2 regions of the Carnobacterium divergens DSM 20623 genome follow, and region 1 is predicted to be linked to the other one. Evidence: a T-box and tRNA genes for the amino acid it is inferred to sense, from the RefSeq annotation. Region 1 holds a T-box; the other holds one or more tRNA genes.
What was found. The T-box of region 1 lies ahead of argS (arginine--tRNA ligase). A T-box ahead of a tRNA ligase gene usually reads a tRNA of that ligase, here a tRNA-Arg.
Positions count from the first base shown of each region.

Region 2: it has a tRNA-Arg gene. The T-box ahead of argS (arginine--tRNA ligase) is inferred to sense a tRNA for this amino acid. The anticodon was not compared.

Region 1 is NZ_JQLO01000001.1:1,353,294-1,356,552, reverse strand. It holds gene BR52_RS06610 (hypothetical protein) at 1-117, shown strand, start outside; gene argS (arginine--tRNA ligase) at 167-1,858, opposite strand; T-box leader at 1,944-2,166, opposite strand; gene argR (arginine repressor) at 2,336-2,791, shown strand; gene BR52_RS06595 (phosphohexomutase domain-containing protein) at 2,837-3,259, shown strand, end outside.
Region 2 is NZ_JQLO01000001.1:2,609,330-2,612,588, forward strand. It holds rRNA gene BR52_RS12370 (23S ribosomal RNA) at 1-851, shown strand, start outside; rRNA gene rrf (5S ribosomal RNA) at 941-1,056, shown strand; tRNA gene BR52_RS12380 (tRNA-Val) at 1,082-1,157, shown strand; tRNA gene BR52_RS12385 (tRNA-Lys) at 1,159-1,231, shown strand; tRNA gene BR52_RS12390 (tRNA-Leu) at 1,271-1,355, shown strand; tRNA gene BR52_RS12395 (tRNA-Thr) at 1,369-1,444, shown strand; tRNA gene BR52_RS12400 (tRNA-Gly) at 1,449-1,520, shown strand; tRNA gene BR52_RS12405 (tRNA-Leu) at 1,574-1,662, shown strand; tRNA gene BR52_RS12410 (tRNA-Arg) at 1,666-1,739, shown strand; tRNA gene BR52_RS12415 (tRNA-Pro) at 1,777-1,850, shown strand; gene BR52_RS12420 (CtsR family transcriptional regulator) at 2,031-2,492, shown strand; gene BR52_RS12425 (ATP-dependent Clp protease ATP-binding subunit) at 2,510-3,259, shown strand, end outside.

The sequences.
Region 1 (3,259 bases):
GACTATAGTTTCGTCTTACAAAAAGGATCAATTGAAGGACCAAAAACAGCTAAAATTAGCTTTGGCTCATACGGAACGTCATCATTTAGCGGCTATACAATCGAACAATTGAATTAATAAGAAAAAACTGGCAGATTCGTATTTATCGAATCTGCCAGTTTTTTTATTACATTTCGTCAGGTGCTTCTACGCCAAGCAAACGTAAATCTTCTTTTAAAATAGTTGCAACTGCTTGAACTAAAGCTAAACGTGCTGGTTTTTCAGCATCATCAGCAAGAACTTTGCTATTTGCATAATATTTGTTGAAGGCTTGTGCCAAGTGAATCGCGTGTTTAGCAATTACAGATGGTTCAAATTTTTCATATGCTCTTGAAATGGTGTCTGGATATTCTTGTAATAATTTTACAACTTCCCAGCTGTAGCTATCTGATAAAGCAAGTGGGGCAGTTAAGTCTATTTCAACATTAGCTTTACGTAAAATACTCATTGCACGAGCTCTAGTGTATTGAACGTAAGGCCCTGTTTCTCCCTCAAAACGTACAACTTCTTCAATAGTAAAGTCAAAGTTGTTTAAACGATCATTTTTAAGATCGTGGAAGACAACCGCTCCAATCCCAACTTGATCAGCTACTTTTTCTTTGTCTTTTAAATCTGGATTTTTAGCAGAAATTTGTTCGTTAGCAGAAGCAACAGCTTCGTTTAATACTTCTTCTAATAGAACAATTTTCCCTTTACGAGTAGATAATTTTTTACCACCTTGCGTGATTAAACCAAACGGAATGTGGTGCATATCTTCTGCCCAATCAAAGCCAGCTTCTTTTAAAACAGCTTTTAATTGTTTGAAATGATTGCTTTGTTCATTTCCTACTACATACAATGATTTGGCAAAGTTGTAATTGCGTTTACGATAAAGGGCAGCAGCAAGGTCACGAGTGATGTAAAGAGTTGCACCATCAGACTTGCGAATTAAGGCAGGATTTAAGTTGTATTTTTCTAAATCTACAATCGTTGCGCCACGATCAACGCTTAAAATATTTTTTTCTTCTAAAATAGAGACAACTTCTTCCATTTTATCGTTGTAGAAGGCTTCTCCGTTAAATGAATCAAATGTAATACCTAACATATCATAGATATGATTGAATTCAGTTAGGGATTCTTCTCTAAACCAAGTCCACAATGCAACCGCTTCTTCATCATTGTCCTCTAGTTTTTTAAACCAAGCACGAGCTTCGTCATCTAATTCAGGTTGAGTTTCAGCAACTTCGTGGAATTTTACATATAAACGCAATAATTCATTGATTGGTTCAGCTTTAACTTTTTCCTCAGAACCCCAGAGTTTGTAGGCAACAATTAATTTCCCAAATTGAGTCCCCCAGTCGCCAAGGTGATTAATTTTAATGGGTTTAAATCCAACTTTGCGTACAATTTCAGCGATGGAATTCCCAATTACTGTTGAACGCAAGTGACCCATTGAAATAGGTTTTGCAATATTAGGAGAAGACATATCGATTGGAATACTTTCACCATGTCCAATTTGTTGGTCGCCGTAGTGAGCACCTTCTTCAAGGACTGTTTTTAAAATAGTGTCACTTACGATTTCTTTATTTAAAAAGAAATTTAAGTAAGGTCCAACAACCTCTACTTTAGCAATAATTGGATTGCTGATTTTTTCACCTAAGTCTGTTGCAATTTGTTGTGGTGCTTTACGGAAAACTTTGGCCAATGAAAAAGTTGGGAACGCAACGTCACCATGATCCACTGATTTTGGTTTTTCTAACAAGGTATAAATTTCTTCAGTTGTTAAAGTGTCGCCAATTTGATCTTGTAACGTTTCAGCGATAATTAATTTGTAATCCATGTTAAATTCCTCCTAATGTGTCTATTTATCAATCAATTTTGGAAAAAAGAGCATAAAAAAAACGCCCAATTTTGACTTATGTCAAAAAAGAGACGAGGTATTATCCCGCGGTACCACTCTAATTGTTTATACCATAAAGGCACAAACCGCTTGTTTACTGATAACGGATAACAAATCCGAATAATTCTACTCTAATTTCAAATTATTTTTTCCAAAGTGCGCTTCCTTTTTTGCTTCGTTATTGGCTTTCACTGTCCCAACTCGCTAAAAACTCCCTAAAAAAGTACTCTCTTCTTCAACAAAAGTGATATGAACTTGCTATCAGTATAACAAATAACCCGTCGGAATTCTATCATTATCTTACTAAAATATGTTATTTTTGACTATTTAATGAAAAGTTAGTGGGAAATAAAAGCAGAATGAGCTTTGTTTTGGTATAATAAAAAAGGAGAGAAAATAAAGGAGGGGTTTATCATTATGAAAAAATCAAGCCGACAAATGATTATTAAACAAATTATTAACAACCATGCGATTTCAACACAAGAAGAATTGCTTCATTATTTAAAAGAAGAAGGTGTAGAAGCTACTCAAGCGACGATTTCAAGAGACATCAAAGAGATGAATTTAGTTAAAACCAACTCTGCAAATGGAAATGTTAAATACACGATTTTCCAACATAATAAAATGTCAGAAGAAGAAAAATTGGAGCAAACGATTGGAGAAGTGGTAATCAAATTAACAAGAGTTGAATTTATGACAATCGTTATGACCATCCCTGGAAATGCCCATGTGATTGCAGCATTATTAGATGCCATTGATTTTCCTGAAATGGTAGGAACCGTTGGCGGGAACGATACCGTTTTGATTATTTCAAAAGATCAAGAAGATGCTAAAAAGTTATACGATTATTTTAGTAAATGGACTTCTTTTTAAGAGAAGTTGTTAAAAAAGCTCAATTGCTAAGGAGGACATCTATCTATGAATGAATCAACAATTCCTGTATTAACCGAATTACAAAACGGTTCTGATGTAAGAGGGGTCGCTTTGGAGACCCCTAACCAAGTTGTTACATTAACGAATGATCGAATTGAACGAATAGCCTATGGGTTTGCTTTTTGGCTAAAGGAAGTTAAAAAGTTAGCCGTGGATGACCCGCATTATCCGCTAAGAATTGCAGTGGGACACGACAGTCGCTTGTCTAGTGAACGAATTAAAAGCGCTTTAATTGAAGGGCTAGTTAATGCTAATTTTGAAGTTATTGATGTTGGACTGGCAACGACACCAGCCATGTTTATGGCAACTCAATATATTGAATATGATTGTGATGCAGCGATTATGATTACCGCAAGCCATTTACCCTTTCAGTACAATGGATTGAAGTTTTTTACAAAAGATGGAGGA
Region 2 (3,259 bases), 1.3 Mb from region 1:
ACAGGACGGAAAGACCCCATGGAGCTTTACTGCAGTTTGATATTGAGTGTTTGTACAGCTTGTACAGGATAGGTAGGAGCCATAGAAGCCGGGACGCCAGTCTCGGTGGAGGCATTGGTGGGATACTACCCTTGCTGTATGACCACTCTAACCCTCACCACTAATCGTGGTGGGAGACAGTGTCAGACGGGCAGTTTGACTGGGGCGGTCGCCTCCTAAAGAGTAACGGAGGCGCCCAAAGGTTCCCTCAGAATGGTTGGAAATCATTCGTAGAGTGTAAAGGCAGAAGGGAGCTTGACTGCGAGACCTACAAGTCGAGCAGGGACGAAAGTCGGGCTTAGTGATCCGGTGGTTCCGCATGGAAGGGCCATCGCTCAACGGATAAAAGCTACCCTGGGGATAACAGGCTTATCTCCCCCAAGAGTCCACATCGACGGGGAGGTTTGGCACCTCGATGTCGGCTCATCGCATCCTGGGGCTGTAGTCGGTCCCAAGGGTTGGGCTGTTCGCCCATTAAAGCGGTACGCGAGCTGGGTTCAGAACGTCGTGAGACAGTTCGGTCCCTATCCGTCGCGGGCGTAGGAAATTTGAGAGGAGCTGTCCTTAGTACGAGAGGACCGGGATGGACACACCGCTGGTGTACCAGTTGTTCTGCCAAGAGCATCGCTGGGTAGCTATGTGTGGAAGGGATAAACGCTGAAAGCATCTAAGCGTGAAGCCCCCCTCGAGATGAGATTTCCCATTGCTTCGGCAAGTAAGACCCCTGAGAGATGATCAGGTAGATAGGTTGGAAGTGGAAGTACAGCGATGTATGGAGCGGACCAATACTAATCGGTCGAGGACTTAACCAAATAAATGGTGGAACACATGAATCAAAAAGTAAATTGTGCTTACAATATCCAGTTTTGAGAGAACGAAGTTGTCTCAACTAAATAAGAAGTGTGGTGGCGACAGCGAGAAGGATACACCTGTTCCCATGCCGAACACAGAAGTTAAGCTTCTCAGCGCCGATAGTAGTTAGGGGTTTCCCCTTGTGAGGGTAGGACGTTGCCACGCAGATTATTTATTTTAAATTTCATATGGAGGTTTAGCTCAGCTGGGAGAGCATCTGCCTTACAAGCAGAGGGTCAGCGGTTCGATCCCGTTAACCTCCACCATGAGTCATTAGCTCAGTTGGTAGAGCATCTGACTTTTAATCAGAGGGTCGTAGGTTCGAATCCTACATGACTCATAACTAAGCATTTCAAATGTGTAGTTATGCCATACTTTTGCGGGTGTGGCGGAATTGGCAGACGCACTAGATTTAGGATCTAGCGCCTAACGGCGTGGGGGTTCAAGTCCCTTCACCCGCACCATTTATTTTATATAGCCGGCTTAGCTCAGTTGGTAGAGCATCTGATTTGTAATCAGAGGGTCGAGGGTTCAACTCCTTTAGCCGGCACCATTTTGCGGAAATAGCTCAGTGGTAGAGCACCACCTTGCCAAGGTGGGGGTCGCGGGTTCGAACCCCGTTTTCCGCTTGTTAGACTAATAATAAGATTGCCCAGATTGAAAAATCTGATCCACATTCCATGCCGGGGTGGCGGAACTGGCAGACGCACAGGACTTAAAATCCTGCGGTGAGTGATCACCGTGCCGGTTCGATTCCGGCCCTCGGCACCATTTGCACCCATAGCTCAACTGGATAGAGTACCTGACTACGAATCAGGCGGTTAGAGGTTCGACCCCTCTTGGGTGCATTCTTTAGAAATAAAGATCATATCTTCGAGTTCAAAACGGGAAGTAGCTCAGCTTGGTAGAGCACTTGGTTTGGGACCAAGGGGTCGCAGGTTCGAATCCTGTCTTCCCGATAATGAAGACAAAGTTAAGATGAGTTATCCTAGATATGGATAACTCATCTTTTTTATTTTACATAAACTGAATTTTTTTATTGAAATAAGTAGACTTGCTTTTCAAATGAACATTTTTCTCGTATAATTAAAGTCAGTATTAGTCAAAATCTATTAAACCGTTTAAGAAGGAGGAGACTTATGCAAAATCAAAATATGTCAGATATCATTGAAGCCTATTTGAAACAAGTTTTAGGTGTTCATGAACAAATTGAAATTAGACGTAGTGAAATGGCTAATCAATTTAATTGTGTACCTTCTCAAATTAACTATGTTATCAATACTCGTTTTACTGTTCAACAAGGTTATTTAGTTGAAAGTAAACGTGGCGGTGGTGGCTATATTAGAATTATTAAAGTGAAGTTATTAGACAAAGTAGAAATGCTAGATGCGATGATTCAAATAATTGGAGAGAAAATTTCCCAAAAAGATGCTTATTCAATTATTCAAAAATTATATGAAGATGAAGTTATTACTAAGAGAGAAGCTACCTTAATGCTCTCTGCACTGGAAAAAAATGTTCTGGCTAGTAGTGAAAAAAATGAAAATAGTTTACGAGCAAAGATTTTGATCGCATTTGTGGACAATTTAAGATATGAATAAATGATGGAGGCGTTAAAATGAACGAATTATTTACAGAGAAAGCTAAAATGGTTTTAATTCTAGCACAAGATGAAGCAAAACGTTTTCGTCATCATTCAGTTGGGACAGAACATATCTTATTAGCACTAGTGATTGAACAAGAAGGCATGGCAGGTAAAACACTAAGACAATTTGCCGTTAACGAGCAGGATGTTCGGGAAGAAATTGAACATTTTACTGGATATGGAACAATGGGAAGTATTTCTAAAAATGTCATTTTACCTTACTCTCCTAGAGCTAAACAAGTTATTACTTTTGCAACAGATGAAGCTAGACGTTTAGGAGCACCATTAGTTGGAACGGAACATTTATTATTGGGCTTATTACGCGAAGAAGAAATTTTATCTTCTAAAATATTAAGTAATTTAGATGTAAGTTTAAATAAAACAAGACAGCTGCTACTTAAAAAAATTGGTGTTAGTGATAGCAAAAGTAAGCGTAGTAAGACTACAGCAACTCAATCAGTTGGTGGAACGCCTACGTTAGATTCTTTGGCTCGAGATTTAACTGCGCTAGCCAGAGCTGGAAAAATGGATCCTGTTGTGGGACGTCAAAAGGAAGTACATCGTTTGATTCAAGTGTTGAGTCGGAGAACGAAGAACAATCCTGTCTTGATTGGTGAGCCTGGTGTTGGTAAAACAGCAATAGCAGAAGGTTTGGCACAAAAAATTATTAATGGTGAAGTTCCAAAAGACTTATCTAAAAAACGATTAATGATGTTAGATATG